Regions from separate parts of the Brochothrix campestris genome, predicted to be linked through region 2. Evidence: riboswitches for the same ligand, from Rfam matches in the RefSeq annotation. Region 2 holds a riboswitch; each other region holds the start of a gene.
The links. A riboswitch is a leader RNA that binds a small molecule or an ion and turns the genes downstream of it on or off. The one in region 2 is predicted to bind S-adenosylmethionine.
Positions count from the first base shown of each region.

Region 1: another riboswitch for S-adenosylmethionine. It lies ahead of metK (methionine adenosyltransferase); the one in region 2 lies ahead of ACJYYY_RS10450 (MetQ/NlpA family ABC transporter substrate-binding protein).
Region 3: another riboswitch for S-adenosylmethionine. It lies ahead of ACJYYY_RS02520 (methionine ABC transporter ATP-binding protein); the one in region 2 lies ahead of ACJYYY_RS10450 (MetQ/NlpA family ABC transporter substrate-binding protein).

Region 1 is NZ_CP175511.1:1,074,801-1,081,429, forward strand. It holds gene ACJYYY_RS05355 (ATP-binding cassette domain-containing protein) at 1-558, shown strand, start outside; gene yidD (membrane protein insertion efficiency factor YidD) at 850-1,122, opposite strand; gene ACJYYY_RS05365 (NUDIX domain-containing protein) at 1,225-1,719, shown strand; SAM riboswitch class I at 1,787-1,895, shown strand; gene metK (methionine adenosyltransferase) at 2,035-3,240, shown strand; gene ACJYYY_RS05375 (uracil-DNA glycosylase) at 3,334-4,041, shown strand; gene asnB (asparagine synthase (glutamine-hydrolyzing)) at 4,179-6,071, shown strand; gene ACJYYY_RS05385 (DUF2283 domain-containing protein) at 6,162-6,554, shown strand.
Region 2 is NZ_CP175511.1:2,104,959-2,111,587, forward strand. It holds gene ACJYYY_RS10435 (chromate transporter) at 1-348, opposite strand, end outside; gene ACJYYY_RS10440 (chromate transporter) at 348-908, opposite strand; gene ACJYYY_RS10445 (DUF2653 family protein) at 1,038-1,892, opposite strand; SAM riboswitch class I at 2,090-2,203, shown strand; gene ACJYYY_RS10450 (MetQ/NlpA family ABC transporter substrate-binding protein) at 2,292-3,107, shown strand; gene ACJYYY_RS10455 (methionine ABC transporter ATP-binding protein) at 3,128-4,150, shown strand; gene ACJYYY_RS10460 (methionine ABC transporter permease) at 4,143-4,802, shown strand; gene ACJYYY_RS10465 (MurR/RpiR family transcriptional regulator) at 5,246-6,043, shown strand; gene ACJYYY_RS10470 (N-acetylmannosamine-6-phosphate 2-epimerase) at 6,081-6,629, opposite strand, start outside.
Region 3 is NZ_CP175511.1:478,429-485,057, reverse strand. It holds gene ACJYYY_RS02535 (MetQ/NlpA family ABC transporter substrate-binding protein) at 222-1,049, opposite strand; gene ACJYYY_RS02530 (MetQ/NlpA family ABC transporter substrate-binding protein) at 1,149-1,967, opposite strand; gene ACJYYY_RS02525 (methionine ABC transporter permease) at 1,991-2,668, opposite strand; gene ACJYYY_RS02520 (methionine ABC transporter ATP-binding protein) at 2,665-3,687, opposite strand; SAM riboswitch class I at 3,785-3,891, opposite strand; gene ACJYYY_RS02515 (thioredoxin family protein) at 3,959-4,273, opposite strand; gene gcvH (glycine cleavage system protein GcvH) at 4,496-4,879, opposite strand; gene ACJYYY_RS02505 (Spx/MgsR family RNA polymerase-binding regulatory protein) at 4,911-5,264, opposite strand; gene ACJYYY_RS02500 (FtsW/RodA/SpoVE family cell cycle protein) at 5,403-6,608, opposite strand.

The DNA.
Region 1 (6,629 bases), 1.0 Mb from region 2:
ATTGCCGCGGGAGCGTTTGTTGTTATTACGGGACCGAGTGGCTCGGGTAAAACAACCTTGTTAAACATATTATCTCTGTTAGAGCAACCGAGTGGCGGTGTGCTGAGACATCAAGGGCGAAGTCATTTGTCGCGCCGGGAGATACGACAATTAAAACGGGATGACTACGCCTATTTGTTTCAAAACTATGGTCTGATTGAAGAAGAATCGGTCTCGTTAAATTTGCGGATGGCAATGAGGGGCGTCGGCAAATACGAGCAGACAAAGCGGATGGACCAAGCCTTGCAAACGGTCGGTTTACAAGGTTACGAACAGCGCCCTGTTTTTCAATTAAGTGGTGGGCAACAACAACGCGTTGCACTAGCTCGTGTGCTTGTTAAACAAGCGCGGTGTATTTTTGCGGATGAGCCCACTGGCAATTTGGATGAGTCGAACCGCGAACGGGTGTTTCGTCTGCTTAAAGGTTTGCATGCGAACGGGACAACCATTATTTTAGTGACGCATGATCCCTATATGGCAAAACTGGCGACGAAAACTATCAACCTATCGAGAAACTAGAGGTGATCATATATAGCAATACGATGTTTAGCGGTATACGCAATTATCATTGCACTTAATTAATAGCCTGAGCTGAAATTAATCGCACTCGTTGGTTCAGCTAAAATGAGCAACCGTGGCATATTTGCTAAAATGAATTTGCCTCATAAGGTCAGGTTCAATTTGAAGATAGCATCCCAATCAGAGTGGTGGAAGGATAAATGATTACAGTGAAAAAGGCTCCTCAATCGAACAGAGGAGCCAAATAGTAGCGCAACAGTTAAAGTTTGTTATAATAAACAGTGGCAGAAATCAATGGTGTTTGTGATTACACGAATCAGGCGATTTTGTCTTTTTCGTGCGTAAGGAAAAGGTTTCAGGTACCATATCGATGCCACCAGGGTGAAGCGGTTGGCATTTAATAATACGTTTCAAGGCTAAGTAGCCCCCTTTAATGGCACCGAATTTTTGTACCGCCTCAAGTCCATAAGTCGAACAGGTCGGGTAAAAACGGCAACTAGGTGGAAACAATGGTGAAATTAATTTACGGTAACCTTTAATTAAAAATAAGAAGATGTGTTTCAAGCGAATCAACCTTTCAAACGTTTCATATGCGTTTATTGTACCTTAAAATAAACAATCTGACGTCTGTTTTGATTGGTGATTATGCAAAAAAGGGGAATGACAATGATAGAATATACCGATTTAACAGGTGAACAAGTAAAAATGACTTTTCAAAAAGATGGACTGGGCACGGATATAAAAGATATTTTAGTTATACCATACTTAGGCGACAACAATTGGCTTTTAACCGAGAATATCGTGCGCGGTCTGGAATTTCCTGGTGGTAAAATCGATCCAGGTGAATCGATTGTGACGGCAGTTAAACGTGAGTTATGGGAAGAAACAGGAGTCCATCTAACCCCGGCCGATCAGTGGCATTTCATTGCCGATTATCAATTTAAGGATAAGAAGCGGGGACACGTGATTAAACGAGCATACGTTATTGAGCTTGCGACTTATATCGAAGCACCGATTCCAGCTGAGTTCGAAACGATAGCGGTGCATCAGTTAACGACAGTCGATTACGAACAATTTGATGCGGCACGCCTAAGCTTTTACATGAAAGATGCGGGGATGGCGACACTGTGGCAAAAAGCAAAGCAAATTGTCGGCTGTTAATTTAAGGCATTGACAAGGTAAAGGTAGTTTGAGATAATAAGCACATATCATGATGAAACAATTATGAATCTTATCAAGAGTGGTTGAGGGACTGGCCCTGTGAAACCCAGCAGCCTACACAAAAGTGTAAGGTGCTAACCTGTGGCAAGATAGTGTACTATCTTGGACGATAAGAGCAAAGGTATAGCTATAAGTCTGCTATGTTACCTTTTCTCTTTGCGGAGAAAAGGTTTTTTTTATGCGTATTTATCACGGGATACAGAGGATGATATAAGCGTTTCACGAGTGATAATTAAAAATAATGGAGGAATAACAATGACAAAAAACCGTCATCTTTTTACATCAGAATCAGTAAGTGAAGGACACCCAGACAAAATGGCCGATCAAATTTCGGATGCGATTTTGGATGCCATCTTGGCAAAAGACCCAATGGCTCGCGTAGCCTGTGAAACAACAGTTACAACAGGAATTGTGCTCGTTGCAGGGGAAATTTCAACGACAACCTACGTTGACATTCCTGCCGTTGTACGTCAAACGATTAAAGAAATCGGCTATACCCGTGCAAAATACGGCTTCGATGCCTCAACTTGTTCGGTCTTAACAGCAATCGATGAACAATCACGAGACATTGCTCAAGGCGTTGACGAAGCTAAAGAAAGTCGCGATGGTGAAATGAACGATGACGAAATTGACGCTATCGGAGCAGGAGATCAAGGCTTGATGTTCGGTTTCGCAACAAATGAAACAGAAGAATTAATGCCACTTCCTATTTCGTTAGCACACCGTTTAGCTCGTCGTGTAGCGCAACTACGGAAAGAAAACATCGTTGATTATTTACGTCCGGATTCAAAAACACAGGTAACTGTTGAGTACAATGAAGATAATACACCGCAACGTGTCGATACAATTGTTATTTCAACACAGCATCATCCAGACGTGTCGCAAGAACAAATTCATGCGGATATGCGTGAACTTGTGATTAACGAAGTCATTCCGGCTGAATTAATTGATGAGGATACGAAATACTTTATTAACCCAACTGGTCGTTTCGTTATCGGTGGGCCACAAGGGGACTGTGGTTTAACGGGTCGTAAAATCATTGTCGATACTTACGGTGGTTATGCCCGTCATGGTGGTGGTGCTTTCTCAGGTAAGGATGCTACTAAAGTCGATCGTTCAGGTGCTTATGCTGCGCGTTATGTTGCTAAAAACATCGTAGCAGCTGGACTGGCAGACAAGGTTGAAGTGCAGGTTGCTTATGCAATTGGTGTCGCTAAACCGGTATCAATTTCAATCAATACATACGGTACAAGCAACTACTCTGAAGATCAGTTGATTGAAGCGGTTAATGCAACGTTTGACCTGCGACCAGCTGGTATTATTAAGATGCTTGACTTACGCCGCCCAATCTATCGTCAAACAGCTGCATACGGTCACTTCGGTCGTCTTGACTTAGACTTGCCGTGGGAAAAAACAAATCGTATGAACGCGCTTAAAACAGCACTCACAGCAAATAGCTAACCAATCTTTTATTCGATAATTAATCTCTTTTCACAACCGTTCATTATGAATGATACTGTGTGAAGAGATTTTTATCTTTCAGGAGGCTTGCAGATGAAGAGGGACTTAAAAGGTAAATGGTTCGAATTATTACAAATGGCTGAACAAGAACCTTATTTTCAGCAACTGCAACAATTTTTAGCGACACAATACACCGATGAGGTGGTTTATCCGCCTCGGGAGTTGGTTTTTAAAGCGTTGGAACTGACACCGTTTGAAACGGTTAAGGTTGTAATTTTAGGGCAAGATCCTTACCATGGTGCCAATCAGGCAGAAGGTTTGAGCTTTTCAGTTAAAAGCGGTTTGCCTGTGCCTCCGTCATTACGGAATATTTATAAAGAATTAGCTGATGATCTTGCAATACCGGTGCCAACCGATGGCAGTTTAAGTAATTGGGCGACACAGGGTGTCTTGTTACTTAATACGGTTTTGACAGTCAGGGCGCATCAACCTAATTCACATAAACAACAAGGGTGGGAACAATTCACAGACAGTTTAATTGCTGCCTTAAATGAACGAGAACAACCCGTTGTCTTTATTTTATGGGGCAAGCCGGCCCAACAAAAGCGCCAACAAATTGACACTGAGCGTCATTTTATTATTGAAGGGCCTCATCCAAGCCCATTGTCGTCGTATCGTGGCTTTTTTGGAAGCAAGCCATTCTCGCAAACGAATGCGATTTTGGAGAATATCGGAGTGGAACCGATTGATTGGTCATGTCTTAAACAAGAACCGATTAATCAACAGGGAACACTGCTATAAAGTTGTGATAAATCGCGTAATTGCTCGATTATCTGCGTCGTGATGCTAGTGTTTAGGGGCTTAAATGTGCTATTATTAGGATAGTTATTGACAAAAAGATTAAATTACAAGGTAGTTTACGTATAGGAGAGAAAAATATGTGTGGATTTATAGGATGTATTGATAATAAACCAGTGGCAATCTCAGCTGATGATAAAGCAATCTTTGAAAAAATGAATCAATTTATTGAACACCGCGGCCCAGATGATGAAGGGTATTTTTATGAAAATCATGTGGCGATGGGTTTTCGTCGTCTAAGTATTGTCGATGTTGAAAATGGTCACCAACCATTAGCTTATGATGATGGTCGCTATTGGATATTATTCAATGGTGAGGTGTATAACCATGTCGAATTACGGGCACAATTAATCGCTAAAGGTCATACCTTTAAAACAGAAAGTGACACAGAAGTCATTATTGCGATGTACGCCGAGTATAAAGAAGAAGCCGTGAAACAATTACGTGGTATGTTTGGTTTTATGATTTGGGACCGAGAAGAAAAAACAGCCTTTATTGCTCGTGACCATATTGGAATTAAGCCAGTTAACTACGTTGAAGTAGGCGATAAATTATACGTGGGTTCCGAGAAAAAAAGTCTGTTGTTAGCGATGGATAAACAAGCGATTGATGATGTCAGTCTGCAACATTACATGACCTATCAATTTGTACCAGAGCCGGCTTCAATGATTAAAGAGGTACATGCCTTAGAGCCTGGTCATTATATGATTAAAAGAATGAACGAACCACTCGAAATTAAAGCATATTGGAAACCAACCTTTGCACCGGTTGATAAACCAGAAACAGAGTATGTCAAAGAATTACGTGAAGCATTATTGGATTCTGTCAAAATTCACATGCGTAGTGATGTTCCTGTCGGCTCATTTTTATCAGGTGGGATTGATTCGACGATTGTTGTCGCTTTAGCAAAAGAATTCAACAAAAACATCGAGACTTTCTCAGTTGGCTTTGCCCGTGAAGGCTACAGTGAAATTGATGTGGCACAAGAAACGGCTGAAAAATTAGGTGTGCCTAACACAAGTTATGTCATTACACCGGAAGAGTTTATGGAAGAATTACCGAAAATTGTTTGGTACTTTGACGAACCGTTAGCGGATCCAGCAGCAATTCCACTTTACTTTGTTTCTCGTGAAGCACGTCGTAAAGTGAAGGTCGCGCTTTCTGGTGAAGGTGCCGATGAATTGTTTGCCGGTTACACGATTTATAACGAACCTAATTCGCTCGCGATGTTCGATAAGATTCCTAAAGTCGGTCATAAATTATTACGTGCGGTTTCAAAAGTTATGCCTGAAGGGATGAAGGGTAAAAGTTTCTTAGTGCGTGGAACAACGCCACTAGAGGAACGTTTTGTCGGCAATGCTTTTATCTTTAACGAGAATGAAAAGAAAATTTTATTGCCAAATTACTTAGAAGATGCGCGTTATACAAATGTAACAGCGCCGTTGTATGAAGCATCGAAACACTTGGATCCAATTCAACGGATGCAATATGTCGATATGCATACATGGTTACGTGGGGACCTCTTATTGAATAATGACCGCATGTCTATGGCGAATTCACTTGAAGTGCGTGTGCCATTCTTAGATACAAAGGTGTATGATGTGGCTAAACGGATTCCGTCATCTATGACAATCGCCAACGGCACAACTAAATCGATTTTACGGAAGGCATCAGAATCATTCATTCCTGAGCATGTCTTAAATCGTAAAAAATTAGGTTTCCCGGTGCCAATCCGTCTCTGGCTAAAAGATGAGATGAAAGACTGGGCGACAGCGATTATTAAAGAAAGTCCAACTGAACATTTAATTAACAAGGATTATGTCATCAAATTGATGGAGGATCACTGTGCTGATAAACGCGATAACAGTCGTAAGATTTGGACAGTGTTAATTTTCATGATTTGGCATCAAATCTACGTTGAGAAAAAGTATGATTTCCAAACAAATGGTGCAGAGATTAACTTCAAACCATAATTTGCCTGAGTGAGTATGTCAGTATATAAAATTAGTAGTCGCAGTGAACCTAACACAGAGTGCTAGGTTCACTTGCATGAGGAGGAACAAATGAATAAACGAATATTATGGGTCGATGATGTCGCGGAGATGGCTTACATTTATTTGCTATCGAGTCGTGTTGAAATTCCTGTGACAGACACAAAAGAATCAGCTGTAACACCGGCAATTGTGTTTGATTATGCTGAAAATGGTCGTGTTGTGGGGATTGAATTGTATGAACTCTACTACCGTAAATTACGTCAAATGCCAGATGGACAGCTCTATACGCTCACAGAGACGGGCTATTATTGGGGCTTTGCTAAACCGGAAACAACCTTTGATTTTGAAGAAAAAGGCCTAACCTTTCATTTTGCGGATCCGCTGTTCGAAGATTTCATCGGATATACGGTCAATGATACGAAACTGTATTCGCTGAAAGTGTTAAAACAATTAATTAAGTAATAAAAAAGAGCCGCTAACGGAGGAACTGCCACTATAATTAGATACAACTAAAAAAGAGCACCTCAAATTTGGTAA
Region 2 (6,629 bases):
TTGTACAAGTAGCATTACTCCGAGCAACACCTTTGATTTTTTATACTTATCCAGTTGTTTGAAGATGATAATCATTAAGAGCGCGGATGGGACAATCGTTGCTAAAATTGCTACACTCACACCGAGCACGCCACTAACAGGATAACCGACTGACGCTGCAATTTTCGTAGCAATCGGCCCCGGTAAAGCATTAGCTAGCGCAATCCCATTCGAAAAATCGGTTTCGCTCATCCATTGATGCTTATCAATAACTTCGTGATAAACTAGTGGAATCGAAGCTGGTCCACCGCCGTAACCAAAAATATTCGCCAGAAAAAACGACTTAAATAGTTCCCACAATAACAGCATTACTTAGCACCCCCTTTAGCGACACGATAATGTTGTGTGCCATAGATAATAAAGATAAAAATAACGAGGGCTGGATGAATATAGTACAGTAAGACTGCTGCTAAAACACAGGCAATCAATGTTAAAATAAAGCCTAGGCCTTCATAAGCCTTCTTCGCAAAACGATACCCCATTAATAAAAGCATCATAAACACAACTGGCGTTACAGCCGCAATGATGCCTTGCACGATTGTTGAATGACTAAGAACATTTGCCATCGATATAAAGGCAGCCATCGCGATTGTACTTGGTAATATATGCCAGAATACCGACCAAATAGCTCCGAGCCAACCTTTTCGTTCATAGCCCAGATGAGCTGCCATTTTTGTCGCGATTGGACCCGGCAACACATTCGCTATTGCTAACGTATTATCAAAGTCAGCTTCGTTCATCCAGTGATACTTTTTAACTGCCTCATGTTGAAACAAGGGCATCACCGACGGACCACCACCAAAACCTAAAATACCTGTACGTAACATCGCTAACATTAACTCTAGGTAGACCTTCTTCGTTTGTTCCATGCGTTCGCCTCCGTTCACTACTCAATATCTTCATTTTAGCACTGTCAAAACTAAATTCAAAGATGGATGACATTAAAAAGGCACTCCAACCATTTGTTAGAGTGCCTCAGCTTATTATTTCGCTACAGTTTAACTAATAACTGCCGTAATACCTGTGTTTTCATTGAAATTTAATTTAATACCCATATTAGGGTCTAAATCGGTTTCTTTTTCAGCCCAGTAGCGAATCGCTTGAATTAATGAGAAGTGATCGAGTGATTGAATGATGCTACCCGAAGTGTTTAACACCTCTGCGCCAAAACCTTTGTTTTCGTCATAGGTCAAAGATACTTGCATTTCATACATGTTAATTTGTTTCTCGTATGAAAAGAAATCGATAACCGCATTAGAAATATTATCTTCGTTTAACACAATATCGCTATCATCAGTCGTTGCTGACGCACCACCCATTGCATTTTGATAATTGGTTTGGACTTCCTCATCACGGTTCATGTGACGAGCATCTGTATAAGCACCTGCAGATGTTGCTTGAGCTTTTTTATTTTGACGCATGCGCGAAACGAGCATGATCACAAGACGAAGAATTACTAAAATCGCTAAAATATTAATGATCATCCCGATGATGTTACCAAACCCGCCCATGTTAGCTAATAAGCCTCCGAATAACATTCCGGCAAGTCCACCTAACATCATTCCGCCTAAGAAACCACCGAAACGACTTTTAGCCTTCGCTTTATTGGCCGTAACTGCTTTATTTGTTGCTGCTTTGTTTGCTGCTGTTTTTGTTGAGTTTGTTTTCACCTTGTTGCTATTGGTGTTATATGAACGGTTGGTTGAACGATAACCGCCACCTCGCATTTTGGCACTCACTGTTTTGACGGCAGACGCTTGATAACTGTCTGGAGTGACAAGATTAATCATCTGAGAGCCTACTGGTGTCATTAAAATAACCACTGCTGTTAAAATACTAATAATTTTCTTCAAAATTTTCCCCCTTATAATTTTCTATCTGACTTTATTTTACCATCTTTAGCAACGCTTCTCAAAAGATACGAACGACAGTCTGTTTTATTTTTCTGAAATATATTGACAGAATATTCAAAAGAGATTGACATATTGTTTTTTTGTCGCTATACTTTTAGTTATCACCTACAGTAGTAGGCCTTACAATTAAATAAGATTTCTTATCCAGAGTGGTGGAGGGACTGGCCCTATGAAACCCGGCAACCTATCAATATCAATTGATGAGGTGCTAATTCCAACAAAATCAGGTGACTGATTTTGGCAGATAAGAGAAGTAGCGTTTACCCGACTTCTCTTTTTGAGAAGTCTTTTTTATTACCTTTTTTTACCAATACACAGACAAACAGGAGGAATTATTTTATGAAAAAATTGACAAAGACACTCGGTTCACTCGTTATTTTAGCAGTTTTACTCACATTGGCAGCCTGCGGTGGCGGTAGCAAAGCACTCGATGATAAAGAAGTCACAGTCGGTGTTACCGGCGGCCCCCACGAACAAATCATGAAAGAAGTTGCCAAAGTTGCTAAAAAGGATGGCGTTACCATCAAGTTAAAAGTGTTTAGTGATTACAACACACCAAATACAACTTTAGATCAAGGCGAACTTGACGCCAACAGCTTCCAGACGTTACCGTTCTTAAAAAATCAAATCAAGTCAAAAGACTTTAAAATCACCGAAGTGTTTGCAACAGTTGCCTTCCCGCTTGGGATTTATTCTGACTCAATCAAGAGCATTGACGATATTAAGGAAGGCGATAAAATTGCCGTTCCTAATGACCCTGCCAACGAATTACGTGCCCTTCAATTATTTGAAGAAGCAGGACTTATCAAGCTGTCAGATAAAGCTGGTGAAAATACGACTAAAAAAGACATTGTTGAAAACAAATTAAACTTAGAAATCGTTGAACTTGATTCTGCTCAAGTATCAAAACACTTAGGTGAAGTAAAAGCGGCTGCGATCAACACAAATTTTGCCATGGGCACTGGCTTAAACATTAAAGACGATGCAATTTATCATGAGCCTTTAACTGATAACCCTTACCCTAACTATTTTGCTGTTCGTATCGAAAATAAAGATGATGCGATTGTTAAAAAGTTAAAAAAATACTACCACTCTGACGAAGTTAAAGCGTATATCGCTAAACAATTCAAAGGATCAGTTGTTACAACATGGTAATGATATAGGGGGACGAGAGCATGATTGAACTTAAAAACATTTCAAAAGACTATACTGTCGATAAAAAAGTGATTACAGCTTTAAAAGACGTCTCCGTCCAAGTTAATGCTGGTGAAATATATGGGGTAATTGGCTACAGCGGTGCCGGCAAGAGCACGCTCATCCGCTGTATTAACCTGCTAGAAACACCCACTACAGGGCAAGTTTTCATTGACGGTGTTAATTTACAAGTCTTAGATAAAATCGCCTTACGTCAAGCACGCCAAAAAATCGGAATGATCTTTCAAGGCTACAATCTCTTAACAACGGCCACTGTTTATGACAACATTGCGATTCCGTTAAAATTAACAGGTCTATCAAAAGAAGTCATCGCTGAGCGCGTTGAAAAATATTTAGGCATTGTCGGTCTTAGCGATCGAGCTACCGCTTACCCAGCACAACTATCGGGCGGACAAAAACAGCGGGTGGCGATTGCCCGTGCGCTCTCTCACGAACCTGAAATTTTACTTAGTGATGAGGCAACCAGTGCACTTGATCCAAATACAACCGAATCAATTTTAGCGTTACTGCTCGAAATTAATGAAAAACTCGGCCTCACTATCTTTTTAATTACACATGAACTGAGTGTGATTCAACGCCTATGTGATCGAGTAGCTGTGATGGAAAACGGTGAAATTGTCGAACAAGGAACAGTCGTCGAAGTGTTTACACAACCACGCTCAACTGTTACAAAAAGTTTCTTGAAAAATTCAGCGAAGTATAAAATCCCTGAAAAAATCGTCGGCGCGTTTGATCAAACAGGTGTCTTAATCCAATGTACCTTCGTCGGTGATGCAGCAAGTCAACCGGCTTTAGCTTATGTTAGTAAACATTTTAATGTCGTCCCAAATATTATCGCTGGTGGCATCGATCAATTTAAAAACGAAGCGATTGGGAATTTGATTGTCCACTTAGAAGGTCGCACAGCTGACATTACTAACACAATTACCTATTTAGAAAGCCAAGCCATTATCGTTACGAAAGAAGGTGTCCTTAATGTCTAATTTTTTCTCTGAATGGGGCCCCACGATTCTCGAAGGGTTGATTGCAACTTTACAAATGACTGCTATCTCACTCGTTATCTCGGTGATTTTAGGCGTGCCACTGGCGATTTTATTAGTACTTACACGTAAAGGTGGACACGCTGAAAATAAAATCACTTACACGATTGCCAATGCGATTATTAATATTATTCGCTCGATTCCCTTTATCATTCTGCTCTTCTTTTTGATTCCGTTCACAAAGTTAGTTGCCGGCACAACTATTGGAGTACAAGGGGTAATCGTACCGTTAGTTGTGTACTGTGCTCCCTATATCGCCCGTTTAATTGAATCAGCCTTATTAGAGGTTGATAAAGGGGTTGTTGAGGCCTATCAATCAATGGGTATCGCGACTTGGAAAATCATCTGGTTCGTGATGGTGCGTGAATCACGTTCAGCCATTATTCTAGGCTTAACCATTGCTACGATTGGTTTAATTGGTGCAACAGCAATGGCCGGTTTTGTTGGTGCTGGTGGACTTGGCGACTTAGCGTATCAATTCGGTTACCTCCGCTTCCAGCCAGGAATGATGTATGTCACCTTAATTCTCTTAATTATTATCGTTCAACTTCTGCAATCAGCCGGTAGCCTCATTGCCCGCCGCCTAAAGAAGTAAACATTGTTTTATTAAAAATAATACGAGATAAAAAGCGCTAAGCAAAACGATTGCTTAGCGCTTCAGATTGTAGAGAAAGTCGAATTAAATTGCGTTTACTTTGAACATTAGTTCAAGTGACTTTGGCTACAAGATAACTTGACTGAAAAGAAACGTTGTTATATCCTCGCGTTTAATCAGCTAACTTCTATGATATTTCATGGAAAAGTAGTGACGGGAAATAGTCGAGACGTTATTTTCTCCAAACATTGCAGTTTAGAACGGCTTTAAATTACTTTCGTACTAGTAGGCACGATGAGCGAGTGACGGAACGCGTACTGATGGTACGTAATCCCGAGCGAACAAGTCGTAACGACCTAGAACAGCGTTTATCTTTTATAGCAGGACTTCCATGTTTACGCTATACTAAAGCTATCTAGTGTCACGCTGAAAGGAGATCCTCGATGAACACAATGACCTTAGCTAATCGAATTGCCCGCAATTCTCGTGTCTTATCTAATAACGAACAAAAGATAGCTGATTATTTTCTTCACAATACCACGTCTGTCACGACCGCTTCAATCAGCACGTTATCTCAGGAGATTGGTACCTCGAATGCAGCAATTTCGCGATTTTGTCATAAGTTAGAATACCGTAGCTTTGCTGAACTAAAAACAATGTTATTACAAGAAACTGCCGTTGATACCGCTATCTTAGGTTCCAACCAAATTGTCTCGTACTACAACCAAATCTTGCAATCATCAGCTGCCCTCCTTGAATCAAAAGCCTTGATTGAATTCATTAATCATATCAAATCCGCCCAACGTATTCTCGTGTGTGGCATTGGCAGTTCAGGTTTAAGCGCAATTGAGTTTAAAAATCATTTAAGTCGGATGGGTATTAGTATCGATGCTGAAACTGATCCTCATCAAATGGTCATGCGCGCCAGTCTTCTCACAAAAAACGACCTCTTAGTCGTCATTTCAAATTCAGGTACAACAGAAGCCATCATCCGTGCCTCCGAGTTTGCTAAAGCGAATCAAGCGACTATTTTCGCCTTAACGATTAAAGATTATACCGCACTCACTAACAGTTGTGACGGCGTCCTCTTTACATCAAGCATTGTTCCCATTGCCGATGAGCGTTTTATCAATAGCCAACTATCGATTCACTTTATCTTCGATGTCATCTATTATCGTTTATTAGAAGATAAGACCTTCAAAGCGAATCGTGACCTGACGTTAGCTACTTTAAAGAAATAAAAACACCGCTACCATTAGGTAGCGGTGTTTATTTAACCTACTGTACTTCGTTCATCTCTGCTACAAATGTTTCCGTTATCAATTTAGGACGTGTAATCGCACTACCGACTACGATCGCATGAACGCCCAATTCTTTACAACGTTTCGCTTTCGCTGGTGTATCCACATGACCTTCTGCAATAATCGGCACTGATAAGGTTGCCAAAATTTCTTTTAGACGACTAAAGTCATCATCTTCGATATTATCACCAGACGACTGTTCAGTGTAACCCATTAATGTCGTTGAAACACAGTCAAACCCTAATTTTTCGGCTGTGATTGCCTCTGCGATTGTTGCCGTATCTGCCATCAATAACACATCAGGGTATTTCGCTTTTATGTTCGTCATCAATTGTGCTAATGTTTCACCATTCGGTCGAAGACGATCAGTCGCATCTAAGGCAATCATCTCACAGCCAGTCACCATCAGTTCATCAATTTCAGACATCGTCGCTGTAATAAACACCTGCGAATCTGGGTAATCCCGTTTAACAATGCCAATAACAGGCAAATTAGTATTTTTTTTAATTTCAATAATATCTACCTG
Region 3 (6,629 bases), 700 kb from region 2:
TTAGCGATTATCACTTAGATGATTCAAATTGATAATCAAATTCAGCATACTGTCATACCCTTATTGTAACAAATTACGAAAACATTGTATGCCTTTTAAATTGATAAATTCTTGATCCACATTAAAAAAGGAGAGACATGTAACGTCTCTCCTTTCATTACTGAAAAATCCTAGCTACACGAATCGTCAAGCTTTCAGGAAAATGCGTGTGCCAGTGCTATCTACTTCACTGGCACAACGGCACCTTCATATTTATCAGTAATAAAATCTTGGATTTCTTTTGATTGTAAAACTGCAACTAATTTTTTGATGGCTGCCTTGTTTTTATCCTTGGCATTAACCGCAATCACATTTGCATACGGTGAATCAGCATCCTCTAAAATTAAGGCATCTTCCGTTGGTTTCAAGCCCGCATCTAACGCATAGTTCGTATTGATGGCATAAAGATCAGCCTCGTCATTTTTATAGGCTTTTGCAAGTAAACCTGGATCGATTTGATTTAAGAATTTCAAGTGTTTCGTGTTTTCAATATCATCGAGGGTCGCATCGACTTTATTTTCAACTGAATCGTTAATCTTCACTAAGCCTTCTTTTTCTAATAACATTAAAATACGACCATGTTCAGCAACGTTATTACTAATTAAAATGGTTGCGCCGTCTTTGACATCAGCCACATCTTTGTATTTCGATGAGTAAATACCGAAGGGCTCAATATGAATTTTACCGGCATTGACTAAGTCTGTGTCGTTTTCTTTATTCGATAACTCCAAAAAGGGAATATGTTGGAAGTAGTTGGCGTCTAATTCACCATCTGCTAAGTTTTTATTCGGTAAGATGTAATCTTGGTATTTTTTAATATCTAAGATAATACCTTCTTTTTTCAAGATTGGTTTTGCCTCTTCTAAAATTTCGGCATGCGGTACGTTAGATGCCCCTATCACTAACGTCGTTGTTTTCTCTTTCTTCTCGGCTGTCGCATCGGCTGACCCACATGCTGCCAATACCACTAATAAAATGGCGCTAATAATTACTAAAATTGCTTTTTTCATATCCCATTCCTCCTAATTGATAAATATTGCGAATATTCACTCTTTTTGAACTATATATAAAATAGCGAAGGAGCGAACTCCCACACTATTGTTATATCGTTACTTGGTTGGTAAAACCGCACCCTCATATTTGTCAGTAATGAAGTCTTGAATTGCTTTCGAGTGCAATACTTTAATTAATTTTTTAATATTAGCATTGTCTTTATCTGCTTTGTTCACCGCTACAATGTTCGCGTATGGTGAGTCAGAATTTTCAAGAATCAACGCATCTTCTGTCGGTTGCAAGCCCGCATCAATCGCATAGTTAGTATTGATGGCATATAAATCAGCTTCCTCGTTTTTATACGCTTGTGCCAAGAGGCCAGGATCAACTTGATTTAAAAATTTCAAGTGTTTGATGTTGTCAATATCTTTAATTGTAGCTGTGACTTTATCTTTAATGCTGTCGTTAATTTTAACGAGCCCTTCTTGCTCAAGTAACATTAAAATCCGTCCTTGGTCAGCTGTGCTGTTACTAATTAAAATCGTCGCACCGTCTTTGATATCACTGACTTTTTTGAATTTAGCTGAATAAATACCGAACGGTTCAATATGAATTTTGCCGGCACTGACTAAATCGGTCTCGTTATCTTTGTTGTATTGTTCTAAGTAAGGAATATGTTGGAAATAGTTGGCATCTAAATCACCTGATGCCAATTGTTTATTTGGTAAAATGTAATCTTGGTACTTTTTGATTTCAAGTTCGACCCCTTCTTTTGCAAGGAGTGGTTTTGCTTTTTCTAAAATCTCAGCGTGCGGCACGTTTGAGGCACCGACCACCAGTTTAGCACTGTCTTTTTTGGCGTCATCATTGCCACCACAGGCAGCTAAGGTGACAAGTACTAATACAGTAACAAGACTTAAAATGATTTTTTTCATGTTTGTTCCCCCCATTTAATTAATTAACGTTTATCAAGTTTCGTTGTAATCTTATCGCCAATAAATTGGATAATAAAGACGAGGATTAAAATAATAACAGTTGTTACAAATGTCACATCATTTTGTGAGCGTTGGAAACCAGTGAAGTAAGCCATGTTTCCTAAACCACCAGCGCCGATAACCCCCGCCATTGCCGTGTAGCCAATCAATGAAATCGTCGTTACGGTTAAGCCAGAAATAATGGCCGGCATCGCTTCAGGCAATAATACTTTACGAATAATCGTCCATTGACTCGCACCCATTGCACGACTCGCTTCAATCACACCTTTATCAATTTCAACGAAGGCGATTTCAACGAGGCGGGCATAAAATGGTGCCGCTGAAATGATCAAGGCCGGGAATGCGCCCGCAGTACCAATGACTGTTCCCATGATGGTTTTCGTAAATGGCATCAGGAGGACGATTAAGATGATGAACGGAATCGAGCGGAAAATATTAACGAAGGCCACTGACACCCAATTGATTAGTTTAATGAAGATGTTGCTTTGATCGCGTGTTAAAAATAAGAGTAACGCGAGTAACAGGCCTAAAATAAAGACAAAGACGATTGAGATAACTGTCATAATTAACGTTTCTTGCGTCGCCGTCCATACTTCTGACCAGCTAATATTCGGTAACCATTTTTCCATTAATTCATTCATGCACGAATCACTTCCATTCTGACGTCAATCTCTGCTAGGTATGCTTTCGTTGCTGCAATGTTCGCTTCGGCCCCAACCAGTTGGATAAAGAGGAAACCATACGCACCGTTGCGTGTTTGTGTCATCGATCCATGTAAAATGCTAATATCGATGTCGAATTTTTTCGCCAAGTCGGTAATGACTGGCTGCGTCGTTTGTGAGGCTGTAAAGACTAAGCGCGCTAGTAAACCGGTCGGATACGTTTCAATCAACATTTGTTCAATCTCAGCTGTTTGGGTATCATCAGTGGCCTGCGAGACGAAACGACGGGTGATTTCTTGTTGTGGTGTTTGGAATACCGTCAAGACCTCGCCTAATTCGACGACTTTACCGCCTTCCATCACTGCGACACGGTTACAGATTTTACGGATAACGGGCATTTCATGCGTAATTAGGATAATTGTTAAGCCAAGACGTTTGTTAATATCGGTTAACAAGTTGAGTACCTCACTTGTTGTCTGTGGATCGAGCGCACTGGTCGCCTCATCACACAGCAACACGTCAGGATCATTGGCTAACGCTCGGGCAATGCCGACCCGTTGTTTTTGACCGCCACTGAGTTGTGCGGGATACGATTTGTCACGTCCGTCTAAGCCAACTAAGTGGATCAGTTCAGCTACACGACGCTCACGTTCTGCTTTTTTCACACCAGCAATTTCCAATGGAAACGCAATATTTTCGGCGACTGTGCGTGACCATAACAAGTTAAAGTGTTGAAAAATCATGCCGATTTTTTGGCGTGCCTTGCGAAGGTCTGCCCCTTGGATATTTGAAATGGCGATATCATTTAACTGAATATTACCGGCTGTTGGTGTTTCAAGGCCATTAAACATCCGGATAAGCGTACTTTTACCTGCTCCCGAATAGCCGATTATTCCGAAAATTTCGCCAGTTTCAATCTCAAAACTAACATTTTTAACAGCGTCTACTGCACCGTTGCGCGTTTGAAACGTCTTGCTGACATTTTCTAATTTAATCATCTGCTCCAACCTTTCTTATTAACCGCTTTTTAAGCATAAAAAAACATCTTTCTGAATTTCAGAAAGATGTGAAACGTCTATTATTAGAATAGCCCGCTTCTCATCTTTCTAAGTGATCACTCACTTAGCTTGATTTAGCACCGTCCATTCTCATGGGGTTGCTGGGTTTCATCGGGCAAGTCCCTCCACCACTCTTGATAAGAAATATCATATAAAGTTATACTTATTAACGTAATTATAAAGGCTTGCGCTACACAAGTCAATCACTGTTTCACTTTTTTTTTAGCACTATTAACTCACGATACAATTCGGTCACATTATCAATCACGGTGAGGCGCTTGACGACACCGTTCGTATCAAAGCGGTACACGCTTGGAACGCTTTGAATTTGATAAGTTTGCACGATTTTCGGTAAATAATTGAGATTCATTTTAACTAACGTCAGTTCTGGAACTGTCTCTGCAATAATATCGAGTTGTCGTTCCACGACGTGACAACTGCCACACATCGGTGTGTAAAACAAGACGGCAAAGGCGCGCTGCTGTTCCCTTGCTTCATGAAATGAGGGTTCGTACCACTCTTGCATGACATCCCTCCTTCTTAAAATAAAAATCATTCAAAGCGTCTGTCGCCTTGAATGATTTCAGATGATAGTCAAAGTGGAATTAAACTGCTTTGATTTGAGCGTTGAATAAGCTAACAGCTGGGATATTTGATGCGAAAGTCAGCGACTGTCATTAGTCGCGCTTCTTTCACATGTCAACATCTGCGAAGTTATGCCTGCTGCCTTCACTTTTATTGCTCTCTTTTATGCTTCTGCGATAAATGCTTCGTACTGTTCATATGTTAGTAGCTCATTATAAGCTGCCTCATCAACATCGGTTAATGCACAAATCCAACCTTTTTCATACGGATCTTGGTTTAACGTTTCAGGCTCATCTTCAAGTAGCTCATTGACTGAAACAACGGTACCACCAACTGGTGCATAAAGTTCTGAGACTGTTTTAACAGATTCAACACTTCCGAATGAATCGCCTTTTTCGATTGTATCATCGACTTCAGGAACTTCAACAAAAACGATATCGCCTAGTTCATCTTGTGCATGTAATGAAATACCGATGTAGTAATTATCGCCGTCTTTTTTTACCCATTCATGTTCCTCTGTGTATTTATAAGCTTTGTAATCAGTCATATTAAAAAACCCCTTTTCAGTTAGTTTAGTTTTATTTCCAAAAACGCGCGTAATCTTCTTCTTTAAAACCTAAGGTAACCATCTCATCACTGATTGCTAATGGACGTTTAATTAACATCCCATCAGTTGCAAGTAAGGCGAAAATTTCATCATTTGTCATGCGATCAATCTTATTTTTTAAGTTTGATTCGCGGTATTTTTGACCACTTGTGTTGAAAAAACGTTTGATTGGTAAGTTTGTTTTCTCAAAGGCTGCTTTTAATTGTGCGGCAGTCGGTGTTTCTTCTACGATATCAATTGCTTCAAAAGCGACATCGTTATCAGACAACCATTTTTTGGCTTTCTTACACGTCGTACACTTAGGGTATTCATAAAATTTAATCATTTATTATCCCTCACTCTTCTTTTTTCTGTTTCTATCCTTATCATAGTTGATTTTTAGTATTTGGACAACCTTTTAGCGGAAAGATTCTGAATAAAAAAAGCCAGCATCTTTCTGTAAGGAAGGTGCTGACGGCAGTTATTATTTTCGTTTCTTAACATCATATAAGGCAATATCAGTTTCTTTTTCTTCTTTCGAAAACATTGAATCAGGTGAGTTAAAACGCATCGACATTATGACACCTATCCCTAACAAGTTAACGACGAGCGAGGTCCCACCATAACTAATAAATGGCAATGGAATCCCTGTAATCGGTAGCAAGCCAATTGTCATCCCGGCATTTTCAAGCACATGGAACATAATTGTCATCACAACACCGGTACAAATAACCGCGTAAAACTCATCTTTTAAATCCAAGGCTGTTCCAATAATTTGGTAGACGAGAATAAAGAACAAGGCAATAACGATACTGCCGGCAATAAAGCCCCAGTGATGATTAATCATCGCAAAAATCATATCGGTATGACCTTCGGGAATTGATGCCATTCCATTCGTGCCTTCATAACCGGTAATTTCACCCGATCCGATGGCTTGCATTGCTAAAATTAATTGATAGCCATCTGAATCAGCAGATGAATAAGGATCCAACCACGAGGTGATTCGTCCAAATTGATACTGTTTGAAACCAATCAATGCGAGCCATTCTGGTTTAACCATTACAGTATAAATCATCGCTGCGCCTAATGAGAACACGCCTAAAATCAAGGGTAAGAGAATCCGCCACGTAATCCCTGAAATGATAAACATACCTAGCGTAATCGCCATTATAACTAAGCCGGTTCCTAAATCGTTCTCCAGTAAAATTAAGACAAATGGAATGAACGATGTTAGTGATATTTTAAACAATAACACCCAGTCGGTTCTGACTGTTCTAATTTTAGCCGCCTTATTATGTTCGATAATAACTTTACCTTGCATTAATACGAGGCAAATCTTCATTAATTCAGCTGGTTGAAACTGCCCAACAACTGGAAGTTTTATCCAACTACGTGCCCCATTGACTTCGACACCGATGCCAGGAATAAGGACGAGTAGTAAAATAAACAGCCCAAATACGTATAAATACGGGGTCAGTTTAATCATGAGTTCCCGATCAATCCGCATAATTACAGCAACTGCGACTGCTCCGATTATGTAAAATGCCCCTTGGCGAATAACCAATGAACGACCATAGGCTGGATCCGTATTTAAGGCGGTATAAATTGCGATTAAGCTAACGGCCGCAAACAATAACATCGTGACGATAATACCATAGTCAATCCGTTGGCCTTTATTTTTATTTTCCATATCATTCCCTCTTCCATCCAA